2 regions of the Fictibacillus iocasae genome follow, and region 2 is predicted to be linked to the other one. Evidence: riboswitches for the same ligand, from Rfam matches in the RefSeq annotation. Region 2 holds a riboswitch; the other holds the start of a gene.
The links. A riboswitch is a leader RNA that binds a small molecule or an ion and turns the genes downstream of it on or off. The one in region 2 is predicted to bind thiamine pyrophosphate.
Positions count from the first base shown of each region.

Region 1: it holds a riboswitch for thiamine pyrophosphate, as region 2 does, so the genes downstream of both, thiC (phosphomethylpyrimidine synthase ThiC) here and ACFQPF_RS01125 (ABC transporter substrate-binding protein) in region 2, are expected to answer to the same signal.

Region 1 is NZ_JBHTCP010000013.1:100,770-107,990, reverse strand. It holds gene ACFQPF_RS07205 (EAL domain-containing protein) at 1-493, opposite strand, end outside; gene ACFQPF_RS07200 (N-acetylmuramoyl-L-alanine amidase family protein) at 554-2,128, opposite strand; gene ACFQPF_RS07195 (hypothetical protein) at 2,326-2,523, opposite strand; gene thiC (phosphomethylpyrimidine synthase ThiC) at 2,501-4,279, opposite strand; TPP riboswitch at 4,430-4,544, opposite strand; cobalamin riboswitch at 4,708-4,923, shown strand; gene ACFQPF_RS07185 (acyl-CoA thioesterase) at 5,402-5,893, shown strand; gene ACFQPF_RS07180 (VOC family protein) at 6,097-6,471, shown strand; gene ACFQPF_RS07175 (response regulator transcription factor) at 6,474-7,160, shown strand; gene ACFQPF_RS07170 (sensor histidine kinase) at 7,162-7,221, shown strand, end outside.
Region 2 is NZ_JBHTCP010000002.1:236,506-243,726, reverse strand. It holds gene ACFQPF_RS01135 (DUF6359 domain-containing protein) at 1-2,376, opposite strand, end outside; gene ACFQPF_RS01130 (DNA alkylation repair protein) at 2,652-3,338, opposite strand; TPP riboswitch at 3,590-3,700, shown strand; gene ACFQPF_RS01125 (ABC transporter substrate-binding protein) at 3,784-4,767, shown strand; gene ACFQPF_RS01120 (MTH1187 family thiamine-binding protein) at 4,782-5,072, shown strand; gene ACFQPF_RS01115 (ABC transporter permease) at 5,069-5,818, shown strand; gene ACFQPF_RS01110 (ABC transporter ATP-binding protein) at 5,818-6,567, shown strand; gene ACFQPF_RS01105 (TatD family hydrolase) at 6,564-7,221, shown strand, end outside.

The DNA of each region.
Region 1 (7,221 bases), on a different contig from region 2:
TATAAAACAGCAGATATAACGCGGTGATCGCCGCGATAAAGGCAATGATGACAGACGCCGTGAAAAGAAGAGGATCATACTCGATGACAGCGCCCATCTTCATCGCCTCCATGCCGAGATAATGCATGCAAACGACGCCTGCCGCGATGAAAAGGCCGCCAAGCAGGATCTGCGCCCTTCTCATAATCGGCTTGCTAATCAAGAAAAAAGCAAGGGCAGACGAAGTGACCGCGGGCAAAATGGAAATAAGCACAGCGTTCATCTGATACGAGACCGGTATGGAAAGGTGAAATGCGAGCATCGCGATAAAATGCATCGACCAGATTCCAAGCCCAAGCGCCAGCGAGCCGGTCACGAGCCACATATAGCGGGCAGAGGTGTCCGTCTTTTTGATCTGTCCGGCCAGCTCGAGTGAGGCATAGGACGAAAGAATAGCGATCACAATGGAAAGCAGCACCAAAGGCAAGTGATACGTATGAGTAATAGCCTCCATTAAAATGACTCCTTATGTGTAGTGTTGAGAACCATGATTGAACTACGGCTCGTAGCCTGCTTATTGAAAATACTGCATCAGTCCAGCTGCGATAGCCGCTGAGGCTCTGGATTGAAAGAGTGAACCCCGAACTACTTGTTCATCATTGGCATTTGATAAGAACCCAAGCTCAACAAGAACAGAAGGCTGTTTGTTCGTTCGCAATACTTGAAAATTGCCGATGCGCATTCCTTTCGCTGCAATGCCCGTCTTTCCTGCCGATAGCGCCTTGTCGATCGAGCTGGCGAGGGCATAATCTTTGTTTCCGTAATAAAAGGTGAGCAGACCGTTCGCCCGGGTGTCATAAGCAGAGTTATAGTGCAGACTGACGAACGCATGCGCAAAATGGTAATGACTCACATGCACACGAGAGGAAAGAGAGACATACTGATCGCTGCTTCGAGTCATAATAACCGTCGCCCCTGCATTTTCGAGCTGTGTCGCGAGCAGGCGCGCGGTGGTCAGCGCGAGCATCGCTTCATGCGTGCCGTAGGCTTTGCCGACTGCACCAGGATCGGCTCCTCCGTGTCCCGGATCAATGACAATGCGCTTTCCTTTTAAATTGATGTTAACAGGAACCGGCGGCTGAGGAGATGTAGGTGGTACAGTCCCGCTTTTTGTTGAAACAGACGCGAGCCAGCCGGCAATCCAAGCCTTTTTTCCGCCTTGCAGCGAGATGTGCACCCAGTCGTTCTGTTTTTTGATGATTTTAAACGTATCTCCCTGCTGTGCCGTACCGACCACGATAAACGATGTCGATGGACCGCTCCGCAAATTTACGTTATCGTAGAGCACGGTCAGTGTGTCACCGCTGACAGGAGTGGCCGGCTTGCTTGGCGGAGGTGTCCTCGGCGCCGATGCTCCGCTCGTTTTTTGGATATATGAACCGTTGACCCAGCCTTTTAATGAACCGGACTGGACGTTCAGCCATCCGCTGCTTTCCTGTAAAATCGTCACGCTGCTGTTCTGGGTGAGTCCGCCGATAATGGTTCCGTTCAAGCTCGGCGAGGTGCGCACATTCAGATAAGATGCGGTTACCGTGCCGGTGTTCTGCTTTTTAACAGGCTTTCCTTGAGGCGGCGTTGCTGTTTTTTTATCTATAAGGATATAGGCAGACGAAACCCAGCCCGAAAGGCGGCCTGAGGTAATGTTCGCCCAGCCGTTTTTCTCTGCTGTGATCGTCACTTTAGCTCCGCTCTTAAGGGATCCTGTGATGCTCGCTTTTGTATGCGGCTGACTACGGACATTAAGAGAAGATGCCGTAACCGTTCCTGCTTTATTAGCTGCAGCCGTTACGTGGTGTGCTTGGTTCGCAGCAGTCAAAAAAGAAGAATGTACCCAGCCGTTTAGGTCCTTGTAGAGAATCTGTGACCAGCCGTTGCTCTCGGCGATTAGCTGAACCGTTTCTCCTTGTGGGACAGAGCCGATTCTCTCACTAGCTGTTCCAGGAGCTGATCTCACATTCAAGTTCGTTGCCGTAACCGTTGCCTCAGACGACGTGCGTCCATTTGCTGCGCCATGTGAAGCGATAGAGGAAACGCATAAAAAAATAACGAAAAACAAGACCAATGCCTTTTGATATGGATGAAGCTTCACCTTGTCCACTCTCCCTTTGCCGAAGTCAATAGTTGTGTTGTAGTTATCGGCACAATTCAGCAGATTTTTAGGCAAAAAGGGAGGGAGATGGGGTCCGGTACTGATGGGGTCCGGTACTTCATGACAAAATCGTGATAAAGTCGCGGATTTCCTGGTTATGGTACCGTACCCCAAGGTTTTTAAGGTTTTATCTCTCCTTACACGTTAGGAAACCGGCAGATGACGGCCTCGGTATAGCCGCACGACAGGCACGTGCGAATGTCGCTCTCGGACGTTTCAACAAACACATGGCGGCACTGGGTTTGCAGTGTGTGCACCTGCTCCTGCAGCTCACGCACCTTGGCGAGCAGCGCAAAAACGAGCACTGTGCAATTACGTGTACAGTCTGCCGCCATTTTCCACGAACTCCTTTGCTTTTCGTTTCATCCCTTTTTCTGCGTCTTCCAGCATCACACCACCGCCGCCGTCTCCCGTGCCATGAGTTTTCCGGATATTGTGCGAGATGCGCATCGAGCAAAATTTCGGACCGCACATTGAGCAGAAGTGCGCCGTTTTCGCTCCCTCGGCGGGCAGCGTTTCGTCATGGTACTCGCGTGCACGCTCCGGATCGAGCGACAAGTTAAACTGATCTTCCCACCGAAACTCAAACCGCGCTTTTGAAAGGGCGTTGTCACGGATCTGCGCCCGCGGGTGCCCTTTGGCCAGATCTGCCGCATGCGCCGCAATTTTATAGGCGATCACACCTTCCCGCACATCGTTTTTATTCGGAAGGCCAAGGTGCTCTTTCGGCGTCACATAACACAGCATCGCCGTCCCAAACCAGCCGATCATCGCCGCACCGATCGCAGACGTGATATGGTCGTATCCTGGTGCGATGTCAGTCGTGAGCGGCCCGAGCGTATAAAACGGCGCCTCGCCGCAAATGTCCATTTGCTTGTCCACGTTTTCTTTGATCATATGCATCGGCACATGTCCTGGTCCTTCGATCATCACCTGTACATCATGCTTCCAGGCAATTTTCGTCAGCTCGCCAAGCGTCTCGAGCTCAGCAAACTGCGCCTCATCGTTCGCGTCGGCAATGGATCCCGGACGCAGCCCGTCACCGAGCGACACGGCAATGTCGTACGCTGCTAAAATCTCGCAAATCTCTTCAAAATGCGTATATAAAAAATTCTCCTCATGATGGGCGAGGCACCACTGGGCGAGAATCGAACCGCCGCGCGACACGATGCCCGTTGTTCGTTTTGCGGTCATCGGAATGTACCGCAGCAGCACACCGGCATGAATCGTAAAATAGTCCACGCCCTGCTCCGCCTGCTCGATCAGCGTGTCGCGGTACACGTCCCACGTCAAATTTTCCGCGATGCCGGACACCTTTTCGAGTGCCTGGTAAATCGGCACCGTGCCGACCGGAACCGGCGAGTTGCGGAGAATCCATTCGCGGGTCGTGTGTATGTTCTTTCCTGTCGAGAGGTCCATGATCGTATCCGCACCCCAGCGTGTCGCCCATGTCATCTTTTCAACCTCATCCGCAACAGAAGATGTGACGGCCGAGTTGCCGATGTTCGCATTGATTTTCACATGAAAGTGGCGGCCGATGATTATTGGCTCGAGCTCTGGATGGTTGACGTTGCATGGGATGATGGCACGCCCTGACGCGACCTCATCACGCACGAACTCCGGCGTCATTCCTTCGCGCACCGCGACAAACGTCATTTCAGGCGTAATAATCCCGCGCCTGGCGTAATGCATCTGAGTCACGTTTCGGCCAGATGCCGCACGGAGCGGACGCCTGCCGTTTGACGGAAACTCAGCCGTTCTTGTGGGCGCACTATCATCACGTTTGTAGCCATTATCTTCCGGTATAGTTGTGCGCCCGTCGTATTCCTCCACATCACCGCGTTCCAAAATCCAACTATGGCGTAGTGCAGGCAATCCACGTGTGATGTCAGCACGATAATTCAAATCTGTATACGGCCCGCTCGTATCGTACACGGTGATCGGTTCGTTTTCCTCATGCCCGAGACTGTCGGACGTCGGATGCTGCGAGATCTCGCGCATTGGAACCCGCATACCATTGACCTCGTGATACACCTTCCGGCTCATTGGAAATGGCGATTGCAGCTGTACGTTCACGTCATGCTTGTTCATCAAAAAATTCCTCCTCATTTTTCGTGGTGATTCGGTATTACGCCAAATAAAAAGCCGGGCTCTGATGATTATAGATCAGAGAACCCGGCGGGAATGTGCAAGTAGGCTGCATACGTAGAATGAAGCAGATAGCATGTGAATGTATCGTGCTTCGGCTGCGCCCTGCTTCCCTCCGCTGGCATAATCCAGATCAGGTTCAAAGGGTCAAAGAACTTCAGACGCGTTCTCATCTCAGCCTGGCTAACAGGCACCCCTAGCAGAAAAGCTATGAAATTATGTTTATCATACAAAAGACGGGGCATGTATGCAAGTTTAGTCGGGACCACTAGTCGGGGGTCCGGTACCATGTAATTGAATCACTACCTATACCAGCATTTTCAAGAAAAAGTACCGTACCCCGGCATTCGCATGCTACACTAAAATTGAACAACCATATATCGCTTTATGGTGCTCTTTTTATCTAGTTTATATAAAGAGCTTAATAGGGAAGTCCGGTTCATCCCGGCGCGGTCCCGCCACTGTAAAAGAGAGTGCTCTCTACTAATTTTTCGCCACTGCCACTGTTCACTTTTTGAAAGGAATGGGAAGGCCAGGAGCAGCACGATGATCTTAGCCAGGAAACCTGCCATGAAGACTGACACTAGAAACCTACGGAAGATAGGGAGGTGCCGCGCAACGTTATTCATTCGTAACGCTTATTTGTGCACCCGTTCTGCTTTCATGCGGAACGGGTGCTTTTTTAATGGGGAGTTTGGGCGAGCGGCGATTGGCGCGCAAGCTGTTACGTGTGGCGCGCATATCGAAATAATTGATAGAAATCCGCTCGCAAGGTGAGTGGAATGGCGCGCAACCGCACAACGGCGTGAAAGAGGTCTCATTCGGCGCGCAAGCTGGCCCCAACCGCGCGCAAATTTTAGTTGTGGCGCGCAAACCCAAAAGTTGGCGCGAAAGCCGTTGAGAAGAGGAGGTTGACTAGTTAAAAATACGCCGGCAAATCCGCACGGCGCGAAACATTAACAAACCCGCTCGCATCCTATCTGTTTTGGCGCGGAACGACCCCGAAAATCGCTAAAACGGCGCGCATTTTTAGCATAAATAAACTCATAAAGGAGCACAACCAACATGACACTCTCAAACTACAACGTCCCATCCAGCCAGTCGTACACCATCCAGACGAGGCTCGTCATACCGCCCGATACGAACCATATTGATACGATTTTTGGCGGCCAGGTGCTGTCGTTTATCGACGAAATTGCCGCTATCACAGCGATGCGCCACAGCAACTCCGTCGTCGTTACCGCATCAATCGACTCGGTTAATTTTGTCGGTTCAGCGAAAGTCGGAGACATCCTCATCCTTCAAGCGTTCGTCGCGTCGACCGGACGAACGTCGATGGAAGTGTACGTCGAAGTATTCTCTGAAAATCTATTAAAAAAAGAAAAAAAGCTCACGACGACATCAATTCTCACAATGGTCGCAGTTGACGAAGATGGCAAGCCTTGCCCCGTACCAGGCGTTATTCCAGAAACACTGATGCAGCAACGTTTGCTTGAAACAGCACCCATCCGGCGAGAGCAGCGGAAAATACAACGAGAAAACAATCAGGTTAATTGAAATGTGTTCAGAACCCATTAATTGACAAGCGTATAACACAAGGAAATAATAAAGTCAGACACATAATGACCAGGGTCCGGTACGCACATAGCATGAATGTTGCTGCACCGCACTTTATACGGTGCGCGTACCGGACCCCGACTAAGGACCCTGACTAATCGGACCGCAACTTATCCAGCTACCAATGAGAGGAGCTACCAAGCATGAAAATCCAGATTAAAAGATTTGATCATATCCAGCTTTGCATTCCGGCAGGTGCTGAAAACGAGGCGCGTGCTTTTTACACAGATATTCTCGGGTTTCCGGAAAAAGAGAAGCCAGAGTCGTTAAAAGGAAACGGCGGGGCTTGGTTTCAGGCAGGAGAGATTGAGGTACATGTAGGCGTGGAGAACCGCGACAACTATGACACGAAAAGCCATCCAGCGTTTGAGGTAGAAGACGTTGAGGCAGTCCGCGCCTATTTAGAAGAAAACGGCGTGGAAACGTTCAATGAGAAGCCGATTCCGAATGTCACACGGTTCAGCTTTCGCGATCCGTTTAACAACCGCATTGAATTTCTGTCGAAGAAACGAACATAACAATGTTTAAATTATTGCTGATTGAAGATGATGCGACACTTTTCTCCGAAATACAAGATAGGCTGCAGCAATGGTCCTACGCGGTTCATGGAATTCAGGATTTTGGAAATGTTCTGCAGGAATTCACGACCGTCAAGCCAGACCTTGTGATCATTGATATTCAGCTGCCAAAGTTTGACGGCTTTCACTGGTGCCGGATGATCCGCTCTCATTCTAACGTGCCGATTCTCTTTTTATCCTCTCGTGACCATCCGACTGACATGGTCATGTCGATGCAGCTTGGTGCGGATGACTTTGTACAGAAGCCGTTTCATTTTGACGTGCTCATCGCTAAAATCCAGGCTGTCCTACGGCGTGTCTATAACTACAGCAGCGACGCCATCACGTTAAAAACGTGGTTTGGTGCAGCGATAGACAGCGACAAAAATACGGTCACCTTAAACGGAGAAGTCATTGAACTGACGAAAAATGAGATGTTTATCCTAAAAAAACTGCTGCAACACAAAAACAAAATCGTGACGCGCGACGAGCTGATCAAAAGCCTATGGGACGATGAACGCTTTGTGAGCGACAACACGCTTACCGTGAACGTGAACCGGCTGCGCAAAAAACTGGATGAACTGAAGCTCGGGCGCTATATCGAGACTAAGACAGGGCAAGGTTACATGGCCGCAGGAGAGGGACAATAAAATGATTTCAGCGTTTTTAAAAGAAAGGCGCAGCTGGATTGGATTCTTTCTGCTTTCGCAG
Region 2 (7,221 bases):
GTGCTCTTCCATGAATTGAGAGTTAATGTGGACGATATCCACTTTCGTCTTTTTCGCCATGTTGTTTGTCACAAGGATGTGGTCAAGCACTTGCGCGTTTCCTTGATAAGAATACGTGAAGCGTTCTTTAAATGGCACTTCGTCAATCATGTTTGTTAACTCGCTGCCTTTGAGAATATCAAATGTTTTTGAAAATTCGAAGTCGTTAAAGTCTCCAAGCAGAACAACTTTCGCGTTTGGATCGTCCGCTTTTACTTCTTTTACAAAGTTATTGACGATACCGGCAATTTGATGGCGCTGTTCTTCACTTTTTAGGTATGGAGGCTGGTTCTTTCCGAACAGCGGCTGATCTCCGCCTTTTGAGTTAAAGTGGTTTGCTACAACAACGACAGTCTCGCCGTTAAACTCGAACTGTGCCGCAAGCGGCTTACGGCTGCTTGCAAATGCAGCATTAGTCGGATCAATACGTCCTGGGTTTGCTGTCAGCTTGCCATTCTTGAATGTTACAGCCTGAGTCGCCGTCCCTTTCACACCTTCTGCAAGCTTCACACGCTCTGGATTGTAGATGTAACCGACACGGATGTTCCCGCCTGGCTGTCCGCCGTCTTTATTGTTTTCTGGAGCAACATCTGTGTAAACATAGTTTGGTCCGCCTTGTGCTGCTATTTCAGCGATCAAGCGATCCGCACTTTCTTTTGCATCAGTGTTTCCATTATTTAATGCACCGTTTCCGTCCTGCATTTCTACCAGTCCAACGATATCAGGAGATTTTAAGTTTGTAACAATCGATCCTGCGATGCGTGTTACTTTTTCATCACTCGTCCCATTTTCATCTGCAGAGAAGTTCTCTACATTAAAGCTCGCGATCGTCAGTTCTTTATGTTTTTCATGGAAATCAGATGTTTCACGTTCCGTTGTTCCCTCAACAAATTGCGGAAGGTCATCACGATTTGTCAGTACTTTAAAGTTTCCATATCCGTAGCTTACGACCCCAGTAATAGAGCCTACAAAATAGTCTCCTGTTTTAGCAACAAAAGAATAATCATTCATATCAATAAATAGTCGCTCTGGATTAAAGTCGTTAGCCGTAATATTCAGTCCGCCAGCTTCGTTGATTTCTTTATTTTTATGAATATCAGGCACCACGACGATCTCGCCATTTTTTTGCGGCGCGATGACAGAAGGGTTGTCCACTTTCACTAACATGCCTTCTAAGCTTTCGTAAAAATCAATGCCGTCTTGCTGCGGATCGAAAAGACCAAAGTTATCATTGTCGATGATTTCAGTCGGCTGCTGACGTCCGCCTTCGCCGATTGTTACCGCTTCAGGAAGAGCATTGCCTGAAGAATTAAGTTTAATAAGTGTATTTGTTGCGTTGATTTCTGTAACAGCAAGATCTGTTTTCATTTTGTCGCTGTAACCTTCAAGTACCCATTCTTTTACTTGACCGGCCACTGTGACGATGTCACCTTTTGCTACGCCGTGACCTTTCTTATATACAAGAATTCCTTCAGAAGTTTTTTCATTTTCATCTGGTTGTGTGTCTTGAAGATAGAAATTGTCAGCATCTGCGACATATGTCACGATACCTGTTACTCCTTCTACATACTTTTTGTCCACTGGTGAATTATGACTTTCACCTTGAATGTCATGGATGCGAAGTCCTGAAATAGCAACATTATAAACAAACTCTGATACTCTACTGTCTTTCATTTTATCTTTTATTGCGATTGCCTTAATTGTTGTATCTTCGTTAATTGTAATAGGATCGGAATACATTTTGCTCTCTTTCGTCGGTACTGTCCCATCAAGTGTGTAATAAATTGCAGCACCTTCAGTTTTCGTTTCAAGTGTTACAGTTGTTCCTTTAGAAATAACACCTTGAGGAATTGAAGCGGTTACAACTTCAGCTTGAGGTTCTGCTGGGATCCCAGATACAAATGAGAATGATTTTGCATTTTTGTGACCTGGAACACCAAAATAAACAAGTAAATCTCCTGTTATTTGAATTTTTTTCTTTAAATTCTCAGAATGTGCTTTGAGATTTAAGGCTTCTCTTACCGCTCCACCTGGTAACTGGACTGCAAGGATTTTAGTTTTATCTGTTTCATTTGGTGAATCAGCTAAAGCAAGGTTTGTATCTTGAGTAAAGGGACCTTCAAACTGATATGAAATGGACGATCCGGTTCCACCTTTAACTGTTCCAACAATATAACCCTCAACAGTAGCAGTTCCTGTATTGTTCGCAATCGCCTCAGTAACTTTAAGAACACCTTCTGCATTCGCTTTCTGCTGTGAGATTGGTGCGAACAAGCTGATTACCATCGTTACGATGAGAACCAGTTTAGATAAATGACGAAAATGGTTTAACGCCACATTTACCACTCCTATACTTTTAATGTAAAACAAGTCAATTTAACTAGAATATAACACATATCGACACGTATTATTGTTCGGTTTTTGTTAAAATACTTCCAAAGACTTACATAAAATTTACATTAATAGTATCAAAAACCTAACATTCAATCTTAAAATAGGATAAAAGACCTCTAAAACATATTAATCAGATGAATGAATAAACGGGTGGGATTTATCTAAAGTGAACTCAATAAAGAGTGCTCCTATAATGGAACACTCTTCTCTTATCCCTATTAAGCTTTAATCGTTTTAGACGATACGTTTTTTAACGCTTCACGCTTTGATAGTGGTGAAAGAGCCAGCTGCGTTGTCACGTTCAAGACCCATTCTGGATCGGACTTGGCATATTCACGCAATGCCCATCCGATCGCTTTGTTAATGAAAAACTCTTTTGAACCTAGGTTCTCTTCAACAATATCCTTTAACAGCTCTACATTAGTATCACCTTTGTATTTGAGCTGATACAAAATCATTGTGCGCCTCAGCCAAAAGTTGTCCGATTGCCTCCAGTTCATACCGACTGTCTCTAACAGGTGTGGATAAAGACGGAACAGCTTGCCCGCATGGTTTGCGGCAATGTGGTCAATCGTGTCCCACCACGATTTGTTCACAATCATGTATTCTAGCAACTCGTAATCTTTTTCTTCCAGCTTTTTTAAGAAGCCATCCACCAGTCCCAGAGCGGCATAATGCAGCTCTCGCTCCGGCATCCGCCATAGCTCTTTAACGGCTTCTTGCAGCTGTTCTTTCTCCGGATATCCGTGTTTCTTAACGAACTGTTTAAATACATCCTTCCTGACAGGCGACTTCATGCCGACGAAAGGAAACTGATTTCGCATATAAGCTTCCATAGGCGCTGCGTTTTCTTCGTCTTTATGCTTATAAAATTCGTCTCTTAATTTCTTTGTATAATCAAGCATTGTGCCACTTCACTCCTTCTCACCTTACTATTCTATGCTTTTGTTAAAATGCCTTTTAGTAATTCGTGAGGTGAGACCCGCAAATTTTAGACCCGTAAAATCTGCTGAACGACCCGATTATCCTGATTTTGACCTGAATACCTCCACTATCGACCCGAATACTGTTATTAAAAGAAGATCAACCAGTAAAAAGTAGTACCGTACCCCGGCTGGTGTGCTATAATGAACGCGTTATCAAAAAAAATGAATAGCAAGGCATGTGGGGGGACCGGTGTTGCCGGTTGAGATTTCGCTCGTAGAAGCGTTGACCCTTTGAACCTGATCTGGTTGATACCAGCGGAGGGAACATACGAAAACTAGTAAACTTACGATATAACCGTATGCACCCGAGGTATCAACTCTGGGTGCTTTTTTTGTTGTCTTGTAAATTGAAGGGGGAAACAACATGAAGAAATGGCTCGCTGCTTTAAGCGTCGTCGTTTTGCTCGCCGGCTGCGGCACATCGTCTGACGGCGAGAAAACAGCTGACAAACTGAAAAAAGTGAAGGTTGTCTTAGATTGGACGCCAAACACGAACCACACAGGCCTTTATGTGGCAAAGGAAAAAGGCTATTTTAAAGAACAAGGACTTGATGTCGACATTATCATGCCTGGTGATGCCGGGGCCGATCAGCTTGTTGCGTCCGGAAAAGCTGATTTTGGCGTGAGCTATCAGGAGGGAATCACACAGGCTCGTATTCAGGACGTTCCGATTGTCTCAATAGCAGCGGTTATTCAGCATAACACGTCCGGCTTCGCCTCGCCTGTTGCCAAGAACATCTCGTCACCAAAAGATTATGAAGGAAAAACATACGGCGGCTGGGGCTCTCCGGTAGAGAAACAGATACTCTCTTCGCTAATGGATAAAGAAAACGCTGATGTAGAGAAGCTGAAAATCGTAAACATGGGAGACAGCGATTTCTTCACGGCTGTGAAGCGTGACATTGACTTCGCGTGGATTTTTTACGGCTGGACTGGAATTGAAGCCGAGCTTCGCGGTGAAAAGCTGAACATGCAGTACCTCACCGACTACAGCAAAAAGCTAGACTATTACACACCTGTGCTCGCGACCAATGAAAAGATGATCGCGAAAGATCCGGAAACCGTAAAAGCATTTTTGAAAGGTGCGGCAAAAGGGTATGAGTTTGCGATTGAGAAGCCTGATGCAGCAGCTGACATTTTAATAAAAGAAGTGCCAGACCTTAATTCGAAGCTGGTGAAAAAATCTCAGCAGTGGCTTTCTCCGAAATACAAGGATGATGCCGACCGTTGGGGCGAGCAGAAGCTGTCTGTCTGGAAAAACTACAGCGACTGGATGTACGACCATAAGCTGTTAGAAAAGAAGCTGGATGCGAAAAAAGCGTTCACGAACGACTATTTGCCGGAATAAGGAGGACACTTGTGATGAGCAATTCATTAGTCAGCATTCAGATCATCCCGAAAACAAAGAATGGCGAAAATGTCATCCCTTATGTGGATGAAGCAATCAAAATCATTGATGAAAGCGGCGTGAAATATGAGGTTCATCCGCTTGAAACGACAATGGAAGGCGACCTGACAGAGCTTTTTGCGGTCATTCAGAAAATGAACGAGCGCATGATTGAGATCGGTAGCCCGAACGTTATCTCACAGATCAAGGTGCTGTATCAGCCAGAAGGCATCACGATGGATGTGCTTACGGAGAAGTACCGATGAAAAAAAGATGGAGCGCACTTTGGCTCCTCTTTTTCATTCTGATAGTATGGGATGCTGTTGGCCGCTGGACTCAGGTGCCTGCGTGGCTCCTGCCCTCTCCGCTCAAAATTTTCTCAGCTGGACTGGAAGATTGGAGCAGATTTTATGTACACGTGCTGTCCACAGCCTCACTGTCATTTGTCGGATTTCTGACAGGTACGACGGCAGGACTTCTCGCTGCCATCCTGCTTCACCGTGTTCCCGCCTTAAGGCAGCCGCTTTATCCTTTCATCATCTTATCGCAGAACGTGCCCGTCATTGTGCTCGCCCCCCTGCTGGTCATATGGTTCGGATTCGGACTGCTGCCTAAGATTATCGTTATCACACTTGTATGCTTTTTTCCCGTAACCATTGCAGCACTAGACGGATTCAAGCAGACAGATAGAGAACTGGTGCACTATTTTACGATGTGTGGTGCGTCCAAAAGCCAGATGTTTTGGAAGCTGGAAATGCCGCATTCCCTGCCTTCCATTTTCTCCGGATTAAAGATCGCGGCAACCTACAGTGTGATGGGTGCCGTGATTTCAGAATGGCTAGGCTCAGAGCGAGGAATCGGTGTGTACATGACACTCGCTTCCTCATCGTTCCGTACCGACCGCGTCTTTGTTGCGATATTTTCTATCATGATGCTTAGCTTGCTGTTCTTTTTTATCATCGTCCTCTTGGAACGCAGAATGGTTGCACATCAGAGAAAGGAGCTGGGATAATGGCACAGCTTAAAATTCGGAATGTGTCCGTTTCGTTCGGTAAAAAGCAGATTCTTCATTCTGTGGATCTGCAGGTTAGCAATGGGGAGTTTGTCACCATACTCGGACCTTCCGGCAGCGGCAAGAGTACTTTGTTCCATTTAATCGGCGGTCTGCTGCATCCGGATAACGGACACATTTCGCTTAATAACCATGAGATTACTGGTGAACGAGGTCATATTAGCTATATGCCCCAGTCACCTTCTCTTCTCCCGTGGAGGACCATTCTGGACAACGTGCTGCTTGGTCAAGAATTATCAGGTATAGCAGATTCAGAGTATGCCAGAATGATGCTGCAAAAAGCGGGTCTCGGTGATTATGAAAAAGCGTATCCGCACGAGCTTTCGGGCGGAATGAAGCAGCGTGCCGCGTTTATCCGCGCATTACTCAGCCCGCAATCTGTTATCTGTCTTGACGAACCGTTTTCAGCACTCGATGAACTGACTCGTTTAGACATGCAAAAATGGCTCCTTTCCATCTGGCAGGAGCATCAAAAGACCATTCTGTTCGTGACTCATAACATCGATGAGGCACTGTTTTTGTCAGACCGGATTGTGGTGTTGTCACAAAAACCTGCGCATATTGTGAAAGAGTTTACCGTCCCATTCCCTCGCCCTCGGAATGAAGACATATTGCTCACGCGAGAGTTCTTAGAAGTGAAAAAGGATATCTATTACACACTGAAGCAGGGATTGGCGGTACAATCATGATTCCAATTTTTGATGCACACATTCATCTGGATCAATATAGCGATGAAGAACTGCACCAATTTTTCAGCCGTGATTTAGTTACTCTGAAAGGTATGATCTCGGTGTCCTTTAATCTTGCTTCGTGTAAAAGAAATCTGGAGCTTTCTCATAAGTATTCTCCGCTTGTGAAATGTGCATTCGGTTATCATCCCGAGCAGACGCTGCCATCCGATTCGGAAATGGCGGATTTGCTAAATTGGATGCACCGACACCTTGATGATATGACGGCAGTCGGCGAGGTCGGTCTTCCTTATTATCTTAGGCAAAAGAATCCACAGCTGAATCGGGATCACTATGCAGAGATTCTTGAGGAATTTATTAAAGCGGCGGTGTTGTGGGACAAGCCCATCGTACTGCATGCCGTATACGATGATGCTCCATTCGTGTGTGATTTGCTCGAAAAACACAATATATCGCGTGCTCATTTTCACTGGTTTAAAGGAGACCCGGTAACAACAGAACGCATGGCTCGAAATGGCTATTACGTTTCCATCACACCAGATGTCCTGTATGAAAGGGAGATTCAAAAACTAGCAGCATCTTATCCCATACAGCAGCTGATGGTAGAAACAGATGGCCCATGGCCGTTTGAGGGACCGTTTACCGGTCAAATGA